Regions from separate parts of the Bacillus sp. NP247 genome, predicted to be linked through region 1. Evidence: predicted binding sites of a transcription regulator. Region 1 holds the regulator's gene; the other holds the start of a gene.
What was found. Region 1 encodes Rex, which represses fermentation and respiration genes when NADH is low (regulators of the CRP and FNR family bind a similar motif). Its sites were predicted from a motif close to TTGTGAAATATTTCACAA; they were not measured.

Region 1 (7,218 bases):
GGTGTAAAACCGAAAGAATTGACTAAAATTGTTGTAGCAGCTGGACCAGGATCATATACAGGTGTTCGTATAGGTGTGACAGCTGCAAAAACATTAGCTTGGTCACTTCAAATACCAATTGTAGGTGTATCAAGTTTAGAAGTGGTGGCTGCAAATGGTACTAATTTTAATGGACTAATTTGTCCTTTATTTGATGGCCGACGTGGTCAAATTTATACGGGGTTATATACATATGAAGGAGAGCATATAACTTCAATAGAAGAAGACCGAATTATTCTTATTGTTGACTGGTTGCAAATGTTAAAAGATAAAGAACAGCCTGTTTTATTTATTGGTAACGATGTTAAATTGCATAAAGAAACAATTGTAGAATATTTAGGTGATCAAGCTGTATTTGCTCCGTTCACTAAGAATAACCCAAGACCAAGTGAATTAGCATTTTTAGGATTACAAAAAGAAGAACAAGACGTGCATACGTTTGTTCCTAGCTATCTTCGTTTAGCTGAAGCTGAAACAAAATGGTTAGAAAGTCAAAAACAATAGGGGCCTACAGAAGATGGATATGATATTTAGAAAGATGGCACTCAATGATATTGCTCAAATTGTAGCTATTGAAGAAGCATCTTTTTCAACCCCTTGGACTGCAGATGCCTTTCACCGTGAATTAGAGGTGAATGAACATGCACATTATGTCGTGCTAGAAAAAGATGGTCTCGTAATTGGATATTGTGGATTGTGGATAATTCTTGATGAATCACATGTAACAAATATAGCTATCCTGCCAGAATACAGAGGTCAAAAGCTAGGGGATGCCTTATTGAAAGAAGTCATTTCCGATGCGAAAGGGTTAGGAGTAAAAACAATGACACTTGAAGTACGCGTGTCAAATGAAGTAGCAAAGCAGTTATACAGAAAATACGGATTTCAAAATGGTGGGATTCGTAAACGATACTATGCAGACAATCAGGAAGATGGTCTTGTAATGTGGGTGAATATATAATGGAAAAAAATACGATTATACTTGGTATTGAAACAAGCTGTGATGAAACAGCTGTAGCGGTTGTTAAAAATGGAACGGAAATCATTGCGAATGTCGTTGCATCACAAATTGAAAGTCATAAGCGTTTTGGCGGAGTTGTACCAGAGATTGCATCCCGTCATCATGTAGAAGAAATCACAGTTGTGTTAGAAGAAGCTTTAAAAGAAGCGAATATCACTTTTGATGATATTGATGCAATTGCTGTAACAGAAGGACCAGGTTTAGTTGGAGCACTTTTAATAGGTGTAAATGCAGCGAAAGCTGTGGCTTTTGCTCATGATATCCCTCTAGTTGGTGTTCATCATATTGCTGGTCATATTTATGCGAACCGTTTAGTAAAAGAAGTACAATTCCCGTTACTATCGCTAGTTGTATCCGGTGGGCATACGGAGCTTGTTTATATGAAAGAACATGGTTCATTTGAAGTGATTGGTGAAACGCGAGATGATGCTGCAGGAGAAGCTTACGATAAAGTAGCTCGTACATTATCAATGCCTTATCCAGGTGGTCCTCATATCGATCGTCTTGCGCATGAAGGAAAACCAACAATTGATTTGCCTCGTGCATGGTTAGAACCTGATTCGTATGATTTCAGCTTTAGTGGATTGAAATCAGCAGTTATCAACACTGTGCATAACGCAAAACAACGCGGTATAGAAATTGCACCAGAAGATTTAGCAGCAAGTTTCCAAGAAAGTGTAATAGATGTACTTGTAACGAAAGCGTCTCGTGCAGCAGAAGCTTATAATGTAAAACAAGTGCTTCTTGCTGGTGGAGTAGCTGCTAATAAAGGGCTTCGTGCACGTTTAGAAGTAGAATTTGCACAAAAAGAAAATATAGAGCTAATTATTCCTCCGCTATCTTTATGCACAGATAATGCAGCGATGATTGCAGCTGCAGGTACAATTGCATACGAACAAGGAAAACGCGCTACATTAGCTTTAAATGCAAACCCAGGATTAGATATTGAAGCATAGTTATACACAAAATTAACCACAGCTTGTGGATAAAACCTATATTATCTGTTGATAATATAGGTTTTTTTGTGTGCATAAAATGTGTATAACTTTTCGTTCAGTTGTGGATAATGTGGAAAAGTTATTTGGGAGTTTATATTACAAAGGTGGATATGTGTATAACGTTGTGGATAACGCAGATGAAGTCTGACCTTTGAAGAAATTCTTTTTTGGGAAATAAAAAAACAAGGAGATGTCCAAAAAACATTTTGAAACATCCGCCTCTTATTATATAAGGTGCTACTATTGTCAATCCTTGTCGAATTGTTTATATAATTTCATTTATTATGGTATTGATTCCGAATTAGAAAATAAAAAGGAGGTCATCTCGTCAAAAAGCCCGACTTATGAGACATCCTCCTCTTTTAAATTCTCTTATATATGCATTTCTTCCCATTCTGCCATACAAGCTTCAAGCTGTTCTTGTAGTGTTTGTTTTTTAGTTGTAATTTCACTAGCCTTTTCATAATCTGCATATATTTCTGGTAAGCAAAGCTGGTCCTCTAACGTAGCAATTTCTTCTTCTAAGCTTACGATGTTTTGTTCTAGTTCTTCAATTTTTCGAGTGCGTTGACGTTCTAATTGTTTACGCTCTTTTTCTTCGAGATAATTTAATTTTTCTTGAGCTACAGTTTTTTGAACTGGTGCCTGATTTTCTTGCTGTTCTTGTTGTTCAAATGCTGCGCGTTCAATCATTTCATTTTTCTTATCCACATAGTAATCGTAATCACCTAAATACTCTTGCGCACCTTCTGTTGATAACTCAACAACCGTTGTCGTTACGCGATTAATAAAGTAGCGGTCATGAGAGACGAATAGAAGAGTACCTGGGTAATCAATTAAAGCATTCTCCAAAATCTCTTTACTATTTAAATCAAGATGGTTTGTTGGCTCATCGAGAATTAATAAATTGGATTTTTGCATCATAAGTTTTGCAAGAGCTAGTCGAGCCTTTTGTCCACCACTAAGAGAAGATACTGGTTTTAGTACATCATCCCCTGTGAATAAAAAGTTGCCTAGTATAGTGCGAATTTCTTTTTCAGGTTGCAGGGGATATTCATCCCATAGTTCATTTAAAACTCGCTTAGAAGATGTTAAGTTAGCTTGCTCTTGATCATAATAACCAACAGATACATTTGACCCGAAAGAAACATCACCATTTAGTAGAGGTAACTTATTCACAAGTGATTTTAACAATGTGGATTTCCCAATTCCGTTCGGTCCAACTAAAGCAACACTATCCCCACGAGTTAAGCGCATAGTTACATGTTCAATAATCGGATCTTCATCATAGCCAATAGTTGCATCTTTAACTTGTAAAACATCATTTCCACTTTGTTTTTCAATATCGAAGTGGAAGGAAGCTGATTTAGAATCGCCTAATGGTCTAGCTAATACTTCCATTCTGTCTAATTGTTTACGGCGACTTTGAGCACGTTTTGTCGTAGATGCACGAGCAATATTTTTTTGCACAAAGTCTTCCAGTTTAGAAATTTCATCTTGTTGTTTTTCATAACGTTTCATCTCTTGCTCGTATAGAGCTGATTTTGAGTCTAAATATTTACTGTAGTTACCAACAAATCGTCGGCTTTCCTTATTAGAAATTTCGTATACTTGTGTAACAAGTTTATCTAAGAAATAACGGTCATGGGAAACGATTAAAATCGCGCCAGGATAGCCTTGTAAATATTGTTCAAGCCATGTTAGTGTCTCAATATCCAAATGGTTTGTAGGTTCGTCTAAAATAAGTAAGTCTGGTTTCGTTAATAATAATTTCCCAAGAGCTAATCTCGTTTTTTGTCCACCACTTAATGTAGAAATTGTCGTCTGATGTGTTTCAACTGGGAAGCCAAGACCGCTTAAAATCGAGCGTATATCTGCTTCATACTGATAGCCACCTTGATCTTTATAATCTAATTGTAATTGGTCATAATCAGCTAATAATTTCTCGTATATAGCCGCATTTGAAAAGTTTTCTTCTTTTCCCATCTCTTGCTCTAGCCTTCGAAGTTTTGTCTCCATCTGCTGCAAGTGTGTAAAGACGGTTAACATTTCATCCCAAATTGTTAAAGACGTTTCTAATCCGGTATTTTGAGCTAAATACCCCATTGAGACATCTTTCGGTTTTATAATTTCACCACCATCATGAGATAACTCGCCAGCCATTATTTTTAATAATGTAGATTTTCCGGCTCCATTTCGTCCGACTAATGCGATACGATCTTTTGTTTGTACTTCCAATTTTATGTTTGCAAGAATCGTTTCTGCACCGTATAATTTCGAAAGTCCATTCACTTGTAATAATATCAATGTTTTCACCTCAAATAATTTCTTAACTTTGCCATGTTTATATTTCTCAATCATACTAAAAATAGTGTATAGTTTAAAATAAAGAGAGAATACTTCTTCTCTTTATTATACAAGGAAATTCATGAGTGCTAAACTTTTGTATTTGATTCAAGTATACGAATAAAGATAGGAAGAGAGGAGAGGTTATATGGATCAGCAAAAAATTCCACAGGCCACTGCCAAACGATTGCCTCTATACTATCGATTTATCCAAAACTTATCTCTTTCTGGTAAGCAACGTGTTTCATCAGCCGAATTGAGTGAAGCGGTAAAGGTTGATTCCGCAACTATTCGAAGAGATTTTTCATATTTTGGAGCGTTAGGAAAAAAAGGATATGGATATAACGTAAATTATTTATTATCATTTTTCCGTGAAACACTCGACCAAGATGATATAACACGTGTGGCACTTATTGGAGTAGGTAATTTAGGGACCGCTTTCTTACATTATAATTTCACGAAAAACAATAATACAAAAATTGAAATGGCGTTTGATGTTAATGAAGAGAAAGTTGGAACAGAAATCGGAGGAATTCCTGTATATCATTTGGATGAATTAGAAGAACGTTTATCAACTGATATACAAGTGGCAATATTAACGGTACCCGCTACAGTAGCGCAATCTGTGGCAGATAGATTGGCAGAAACAAACGTACATGGTATTTTAAATTTCACACCAGCACGCTTAAATGTGTCAGAGAATATAAGAATTCATCACATTGATTTAGCTGTAGAGTTACAAACGCTTGTTTACTTTTTGAAGAATTATCCACAATAAAACGCAGAGGAGATGACCTCTGCGTTTTATTATTGTTTTTTCTTTGTGAATTTAACTAATATAAGGCGAAGTGCCAAATTAAAATCAATTGTTGCCATAACTGCAAATAGTATTGTCCACATATTCCAGATTGTATCTGTTACGTTCGTAATGGCGAAGCGTGTAAAGATACATCCAAGAAGAAAGTACAATGCAGCCATGAACAATGGTGAGTTTCTCATACTAAAAATCCTCCGATAAAGCCTTGCATTTTTTCAGCTTCTTTAATCATTTCTTGAATTTGTTCATTACTCACTAAAACTTGAGCAATTGCAACTAATGTATTCATTGCAACATGAGCTGCAATAGGAACTATAATTCGTTTCGTCTTTACGTATAAAAAGGCGAATACGAGCCCCATAGAAGTGTATACCAATAAGTGAGTAAAATCAAAATGAATCGCCGCGAATACAAGTGAACTAATGATAGCGGCAATAAAGAAGTTAAACTTCTTATAAAGTGTACCGAATAAAATTTTTCTAAATACGATTTCTTCCAAAATAGGTCCTATTATAGATATGACGATAAGGAACCAAGGTGTCGTTCTTGCGATGTCCATAAGTCTTGCTGTATTTTCAGATCCCGGTGTAATCCCTAATAAACGCATTTCAATCATACCGGCAATGCTTTGTGAGAACAGTGCTAAGAAGAAACCAATAAAAATCCACCCAATTGTAGCTGGAACAGTAGAGCGCGTTTTATCTAAATGCCTGTCACGAATATCTGTTCTGAGTAACCAAAGTACAACGCATAATGCAATGAAAAAGCTAATGATAGCCCAATGACCAGTTATGAGCTGAATCTTTTCCTCTCTAGTAAATCCCCTATTATCGTATAGTCCAGTTTTCAGGAGAAGTGGTAACCCGGCAATGCCTGATAACTGCATTAAAATGTATGTAACGATAACCCACCAATATTGTTTCTTCAAATGGTTTAACCATCCTTTCTAACTCTAGTGTATGAGATAAAGTAGGATAACATGTAAATATGCTACCTATCATATAAACTTTCATTCGAATTATGATTCTTTTGTAAATCTTTATTTGAAATTAAAATAGAAGACAGGAAAAAGTTGTGTGTTTAGCGAAAACAACTTAGGGTGTCTTTCATATTGTAACATACGAGTGGTGGAAACAACGATTCATATAGTAAAGGTAGTGGAAGAAGGATTCTATATAGAAAAGTATATATAGTAATTTGCGAAAAAATTATGATTTTTTTACTTGCAAAAGAAATTGAGATTATTTATTATTAGAAGTGTGTTAGCACTCGTGTGACTTGAGTGCTAATAAATAAAATTTACATAACAAAATGAGGAGGTTATTGTTCATGCTAAAGCCATTAGGTGATCGCGTTGTAATTGAACTTGTTCAAGCAGAAGAAAAAACAGCAAGTGGTATTGTATTACCAGAAACTGCAAAAGAAAAACCACAAGAGGGTAAAGTTATTGCAGTAGGTACTGGCCGAGTGCTTGAAAATGGTGAGCGTGTTGCTTTAGAGGTAGCAGCAGGTGATCTTATCATCTTCTCAAAATATGCAGGTACTGAAGTGAAATACGAAGGTACAGACTACTTGATTTTACGTGAAAGTGACATTTTAGCAATTATCGGTTAATTATATACATTTTAAAAATTCAAGGGGGTCAATTATTATGGCAAAAGATATTAAATTTAGTGAAGAAGCACGTCGTTCGATGCTTCGCGGTGTCGACACTCTTGCAAACGCAGTAAAAGTAACGCTTGGGCCAAAAGGTCGTAACGTTGTACTTGAGAAAAAATTCGGTTCACCACTTATTACAAATGACGGTGTAACAATCGCAAAAGAAATCGAATTAGAAGATGCATTCGAAAACATGGGTGCGAAATTAGTAGCAGAAGTTGCTAGCAAAACAAACGATGTTGCTGGTGATGGAACGACAACTGCAACTGTATTGGCGCAAGCTATGATTCGTGAAGGTCTTAAAAACGTAACAGCTGGTGCAAACCCAATGGGTCTTC
Region 2 (7,218 bases), 750 kb from region 1:
CTGGACTGTATGAAGCAACCTTTTCACGAGACGAAGAAGTAAGAAAAGCAGGTGACGGAATTGTAAAGCTTTGTCTTCAGGTTTTACAACAGTACGGCTTAGAAGGAGAGAATGCACTTCATGCGACACGTGGATTCAGAAGTATTTGTCATGGATTTGCGTCGATTGAACAGCAAGGTGGATTTGGTTTGCCGCTAGATTTAGATACAAGTTTACATTTATTATTGGAAACGTTTATTAAAGGATTACATGTAATGAGAGATTGAATAAGAAGCGAGACAACATGAATTTGTTGCTGATCATGCTTTTTGTATAGTAGGCTGCGGTTTGCTGGAGACAAGATTACAAAAGGATGTGAAGTGAAATGTTTGCAGGACATTTTGGCTTAGCGGCAGTAGTGAAAACAAAGTCACCTAAACTACCACTTTGGGCTCTCATGTTAAGCACACAATTATTGGATGTCATTTTTTTACCGCTTTATGTTTTAGGAGTAGAGACAATTGAGCCTATTAATAGTAATGGTTATGGTGAAGCAATCATTCACGCAGATTATTCACATTCTTTAATAGGGGCATTGTTTATTGCCTTTGTTGCAGGAATAGTAGGTATGAGATTTTGGGGCAAACGGAGTGGCTTTGTTGTTGGGGCTGTAGTTTTTAGCCATTGGATTCTTGATTTACTTGTGCACCGCACTGACTTGCCGCTACTTCCAGGGAATTTCGGAGACTTACCTATGCTAGGTTTTGGGTTGTGGCGATTTCCGGCTATTAGTATCATATTGGAATGTATTCTTATTGCGGTGGGTGGCATATTATATTTCAGATTTACCGTTTCCAGTGCGGGCGAACAAAAGAAATTTATAGCAAGAGTAACCGGCGGATTGGTAGTTATATTATTAATTCTTTCGTTACTTATAAGTATGGCGTTTTGATTATGAATAGCCAGAAACCTTAGAAGCGATTCTAAGGTTTTTTAGTGCATATGATTCCAAAAGAACGGTAGGCTTTTTCTCATTAAATGATATTATCTTGCAGGTTTGAAAAATGTGTATATGGCTAAGGAAAAGCAAACGAAAATAAATGCGATAGGATCTTGATATGGATTAGGTTCAGAGCCCTTCTGGATTTCTGTAAGGAAGTCATGTGTTTTCATGTTCATTTCTCCTTTAATTAATAAGTTTTATATGATGCGAGGGTTATGGTGGATAGATAAGAAATTTTTGAAATTTCATCTAATAATTATTCTATAGTAATCTAATTCCAAAAACTATAGAATACAAAGCTTTCATGATATGTAAAATTGCATATTATTCTTTTTGAAATTTTTGTTATATTATCTATATATTTGTATTAAAGGGTTTTTGTTAAGGTAAATGAAAATAAATGGAGGAATAGTATGAGTAAAATAGTATTAGACGCGTATAATGCAGAAAGAGAAGTAGATAACATAACATAACATATAAAGATCTAGTTGTAATGATTGTAAGCATTCTAGGGTTCTCACTCTTAGGGGGATTATTCCTTGCTTTAGCCCTTGGAATTTTTGGAGAAGAGGCATTACGTGCTAATTTAGAGGGATATTATTTACTTCTATTTGATGCAGCTGTTGTTACTATTGTTTTATTTGCTTATAAACCAGTGCTTCATTTTATTAAGAACATTTGGGATGTATCTGTTTTAAAAAATGGGAAAACCTACTTGTATTTATTAATAGGTTTTATCGTCATTGCATTAACTCAGTATGCAATGTTAGAGTTGTTTAGCTTTGAAAGTGCAGAGCAGCAACGAAATCAATTAGGGGGAGAGACACTTCAAAATAGTTTGATACAAAGCATTATATATGTGCTAAGTGTTGCTATAATTACACCAATTAAAGAAGAAATTTTATATAGAGGTATTTTGTATCGATTTTTTGAAAAGAAATATAGTTTTCTAGTTGGTATCATTATTTCTTCCTTCATTTTTGGGATTCTTCATGGGGGTTTTCCGATTACGGCAATGATTATGGGGATTGTATTTGCTATGTTATATAAGAAGACACAATCTATTGTACCTAGTATCATTTTACATATTGTATGGAACCTACTTGTGAGTATAAGTATGATTGTCTCTTTATAAAATTGAATGAATATTTAGCGGAAAAGATGAATGGCCTAGCTATTCATCTTTTATTTTGTTTATATGTGGGAAAAGTTAATGAATACAATCCAAAAAAACCCAAATACTAATGACGAATGAAAAAAGAAAGGCGGGTATGTTCTATGCAAAATTTAACAGAGCTTGAAGTAGAAAACTTACGTCATTTGATTGGTGGACACGCAACAATTATTAACAAATTAGAACAGTATGCACAGGCTTGTACAGATCCACAGCTAAAGCAAATGCTACAAAAGGATGCGCAAGATGCACGAAATACGAAACAGCAATTAATGACTTTTTTAGGATAGGAGGAAGAGAAAAATGAATGAAAAAGATATGGTAAACGATTATTTAGCAGGGTTAAATTCAAGTTTAACAAGTTATGCAAATTATATTTCTCAGTCTGATAATGAACAGTTACATCAAACGTTAATTCAAATTCGTAATCAAGATGAATCTCGTCAACGTAATATGTATGAATACGCAAAGCAAAAAAGTTATTATAAGCCGGCAGCGCCTGCTAATCCAATGATTGTACAACAATTAAAAAGTCAATTAAGTGCGGAATAGCGCGATGAATGAAACGAGCGAATGGATTCGCTCGTTTTTATTTGGTATATGTCAATAAATACATAATAAATATTTTTCCAGTTGTAACAAATATGACGAAAATTGAATATAACAATTCGCAAAAAGGACAAAAACTTTGATCAACATTTCACAAAGTATCCATGGTTTCTATCGTGAGAACCTCTATAATTAGGAGTGTAAAGAACAAAAGAAATAGACTACATAATCAATTGGGAGAGATTGCTATGAATAGAAACACAAGAAAAATTGCAATTATCGGTACTGGATTAGTTGGATCAAGCTGTGCGTATTCCATTGTAAACCAAGGGATTTGCGAAGAGCTATTGTTAATTGATATAAATCATGAACGTGCAGTTGGAGAAGCGATGGATTTATCGCACTGCATTAACTTTACAAATACAAGAACAAAAGTATATGCAGGAAGTTATGAAGACTGCAAAGATATGGACATTGTTATTATTACAGCAGGACCAGCGCCGAAGCCTGGGCAAAGTCGTTTAGACACTTTAGGAGCAAGCGCTAAGATTATGGAAAGCATTGTTGGCGGCGTAATGGAAAGTGGATTTGATGGCATTTTCTTACTCGCATCGAACCCAGTTGACATTATTACATATCAAGTGTGGAAATTATCTGGTTTGCCAAGACATCGTGTACTTGGTACTGGTACATCACTAGATTCTTCTCGCTTAAGAACAATTTTATCTGAAATGTTACATGTAGACCCTCGTAGTATTCATGGGTATTCATTAGGAGAACATGGTGATTCTCAAATGGTTGCTTGGTCTCATGTAACTGTTGGTGGAAAACCAATTCTGCAAATTTTAGAGGAACAAAAAGAACGCTTAGGTGAAATAGATTTAGATGAAATTGTTGAGAAGACTGCAAAAGCTGGATGGGAAATTTATAAGCGCAAAGGAACTACTTATTACGGAATTGGAAATTCTTTAGCTTATATTGCGCGCTCAATTTTCAATGATGATCACCGTGTTATCGCTGTTTCAGCTATTTTAGATGGTGAATATGGCGAATACGATATTTGTACAGGAGTACCAGCAATTATTACTAGAGACGGTATAAGAGAAGTGGTAGAACTAAACTTATCAGAAGATGAAGAAAGCCGCTTTGCAAAATCAAACGATGTTTTACGCGATTATATGAAAACAGTTGGTTACTAAATTATAGGAGAAGGTGAAACAAATGAAGGAATATATAATGTCTCGTGTGTTTAAAGCTTCTGCCGGAATCGCACAGGGTATTTTCGTATCCCTCGGAATTGGTTTACTGATCGAAAATATAGGAAGAATTGTTGATATCCCATTACTTATTACAATCGGAGTTGTTGCAAAATCACTTATGGCACCAGCAATTGGAGCCGGGATTGCTTTTATGCTCGGTGCAAACGGACTCGTAATTTTCTCAGCGATGGTAGCTGGAGCAATTGGAGCTGGTTCAATTTCAATTACTGAAGCCGGTCTCATCATTAAAACAGGTGAACCAATCGGTGCATTATTAACAGCGACTTTAGCAGTTTATATTGGTAAACGATTAAGTGGAAAAACTGCTTTAGATATGATGCTCGTTCCATTTGCAGCAATATTAGGTTCTGGTTTAGTCGGTATTTGGTTAGCTCAAAATATTAGCCCAGTTTTAAATACAGTTGGAGCATTCATTAAAGATAGTTCAGCTGGTAGCCCATTTATCGCTTCTATCGTGATTGCTGTAGTTTGGGGACTATTACTTATCTCACCGGCCTCATCAGCTGCTTTAGCGATAGCACTTAGCTTAGATGGCGTTGCAGGCGGTGCAGCACTTGCAGGATGTGTTGCTCAATTTATCGGATTCTCTGTTATTTCAGCGAAAGAAAATAATTTAGGCGGCATATTAGCTCAAGCACTCTGTACTCCAAAAGTACAGTTGCCTAATATTACTAAAAATCCAATGATTCTCGTCCCAACTGTCGTCGCCAGTGCTATAGTAGGCCCAGTATCAGCATTAATTTTCCAACTGGAAGCAGGGAAAGAAATTGCAGGTCTTGGATTAAGCTCTCTTATCGCACCAATTAACTTAATTTCCAGCCAAGGATGGGAAGTTGTCCCAGCGATGATAATCACTTATATCATCATCCCAGTAGCTGTTTCTTATATACTTTATATTGCTCTTAAAAAAGCAGGTCGTATTCATTCTGGTGATATGACTGTACCGCAATCTTAATTTGAAAATCCCCTTAATATAGAGAAAAGCAGACTGAAGAAGCCACAGTCTGCTTTTTTACATTTTGTGATTTTGTTTTACTGGAACTGTTACTGTTTCTTTTGCTAATAATAGTTGAACACCGAAGTATAGTACGCTTGCAAGCGTCATTCCAGAAATGGCGTCTACAAATGCATGCTGCTTCGTAAATAGCGTTGATAAAATGATAAGTGTACCGAAGAAAGTAAGGATGTAATATTCCAAAGCATGCTGTTCTCTACGCTTAAAGGCAGCTAACATAATTACAAATGTCGTAAGGACATGAATGCTTGGGAAACAGTTTACTGGATGATCAATACTATAAATATAGCGGACTAGTTCAGAAAATACATCTGTTCCAACGACGGTTGGGCGTGGTACAGTTGTCTGCCAAAAAAAATAAATTGAAAAACAAGCAAGTTTTCCAAGAATTACACTACTTAAAGTGACATAATATTGCTTTCGATCAGCAAAACAGTAATAAATAAGTGCACCGTATAAGTATGGAAACCAAAGTAAGTAAGGAATAATAAATGCTTTCACAAATGGAATCCAATCATCTACTACAGTTGTGACATCTACTGCGTGAACAGTAGATTTATTTAATACATCGTAAAGGGGACTTACGAGTACGAGTAGAAGTATATAACTTAACGGAAGAAGAGATGAAAGTTTAAATTTCTTCATGATAATCTCCTATGTTTTAGTAATGTAAATAAATTCAATTGATTATAATATAGAAAATCCAATTGGGCTATCGATTTTACTTACATTTTCTTGAATTCACCTTACATTTTTGTCACTTGACTTAAAAGAGGGGGAGGGTGCTATATGAAGCGTGTATCTTATTTCTTAGTTTTTATATTGTTATGCCTAGTGGGGGCTGGGTGTGCAAAGGATAAAGAGGGAGAGAAATTAGAATATAACGGGAGAGCACTCGTAATTGGAGTTGTTGGAGAAAAGCCGAAAGATACGTTTAGAAATATAAAGTTTGAAAAAGTGAAGTTAGAGGAACTGACAAAGAAATCTAAGGAAGTAGATGGTTTTTTAATAATGAAAGAGTACTTTCAAGAAGCCTCAACAGAGCAGTATAAAGAGTTATTTTCATCGTTAAAGAAACCGGTGTTTTTTATAGGTTTACAAGATAAATCATATTCAATTTTTATTACAAAAGATATAGAGTATAACAGCGCACGAAAAGATGTAAATGCTATGTATACGCAAGGTTTTGCGAATATCGGAAGTGGCGAAGGGCAACAATGGGGAATTGGTTTATCAAATGGTGGAAATACAGAAGGAAGTATTCATAATATGTATATCGTAGTATTTCAAACAATTGCGGATTATTTGAATAGATCGTGAGAAGCCTTTATATAGAAGGCTTCTTATTTTTATGTAAGGTATACGTTTGGTAAGGATGGAAGTATTAATTTGAAAGAATAAGGAATTAATCAAACGTTTGTTGAAGATATATGTTCGGTATGAAAGAATCTACGTATTCCAAAGGCTGAGGTAGAAAAATAGGAAATTAATCAAACGTTTGTTTAAGGTGTATGTTCGGTAAGAAAGAAGTGATGTAACTCAAAGGGAAAGAAGAAAAATATGAAATTAAACAAACGTTTGTTTAAGGTATATGTTCGGTATGAAAGAATCTACGTATTCCAAAGGCTGAGGTAGAAAAATAGGAAATTAATCAAACGTTTGTTTAAGAGATATGTTCGGTGTGGGATGAGAAAAAAGTTTTTAAAAAATTATATATTTAATTTTTCTTAATAAATGGCGGAAAAATAAGAAAAATTAGCAGGATTATTAAAAATTATAACGAAATAAGTAAAAGTTTAGCGAATAATCGTTTGAAATAATAAAATGTTTTCTATATGATAAAGGTAAAGGTTAGTAAAAAAGTAGGTGAATTTATGACAGTAACATTTTATTCATATCCAAAGTGTGGCACATGTCAAAAAGCAAAGAAATGGTTTGAGGCAAACGATGTAGCATATGAGATGATTCATATTGTTGAAAATCCACCGTCAAAAGAAGATTTACGTAATTTACATGAGAAAAGTGAATTACCATTAAAAAAATTCTTTAATACAAGTGGAATGCGTTACCGCGAACTTGGTTTAAAAGATAAGTTAAAGGATGCAAGCGAAGACGAAATGTACGAGCTTTTAGCATCTGATGGCATGTTAATTAAACGTCCAATTGTAACAGATGGAACGAGTGTAACACTTGGTTTTAACGAAGAGCAGTTTGAAAG

Region 2: a site for Rex is predicted at 2,845-2,862, ahead of KPL75_RS11680 (L-lactate dehydrogenase). Genes of this name have one in related genera too.

What each region holds. Positions count from the first base shown of each region.
Region 1 covers NZ_CP076653.1:2,930,791-2,938,008, forward strand. The annotation lists gene tsaB (tRNA (adenosine(37)-N6)-threonylcarbamoyltransferase complex dimerization subunit type 1 TsaB) at 1-543, shown strand, start outside; gene rimI (ribosomal protein S18-alanine N-acetyltransferase) at 557-1,000, shown strand; gene tsaD (tRNA (adenosine(37)-N6)-threonylcarbamoyltransferase complex transferase subunit TsaD) at 1,000-2,016, shown strand; gene KPL75_RS15575 (ABC-F family ATP-binding cassette domain-containing protein) at 2,431-4,365, opposite strand; gene KPL75_RS15580 (redox-sensing transcriptional repressor Rex) at 4,553-5,182, shown strand; gene KPL75_RS15585 (YdiK family protein) at 5,212-5,403, opposite strand; gene KPL75_RS15590 (CPBP family intramembrane glutamic endopeptidase) at 5,400-6,149, opposite strand; gene groES (co-chaperone GroES) at 6,551-6,835, shown strand; gene groL (chaperonin GroEL) at 6,873-7,218, shown strand, end outside.
Region 2 covers NZ_CP076653.1:2,184,869-2,192,086, reverse strand. The annotation lists gene KPL75_RS11705 (TetR/AcrR family transcriptional regulator) at 1-266, shown strand, start outside; gene KPL75_RS11700 (permease) at 365-931, shown strand; partial or broken gene KPL75_RS11695 (lysostaphin resistance A-like protein) at 1,396-2,117, shown strand; gene KPL75_RS11690 (hypothetical protein) at 2,261-2,446, shown strand; gene KPL75_RS11685 (spore coat protein) at 2,460-2,708, shown strand; gene KPL75_RS11680 (L-lactate dehydrogenase) at 2,954-3,904, shown strand; gene KPL75_RS11675 (PTS sugar transporter subunit IIC) at 3,927-4,940, shown strand; gene KPL75_RS11670 (phosphatase PAP2 family protein) at 4,998-5,645, opposite strand; gene KPL75_RS11665 (hypothetical protein) at 5,790-6,320, shown strand; gene KPL75_RS11660 (arsenate reductase family protein) at 6,875-7,218, shown strand, end outside.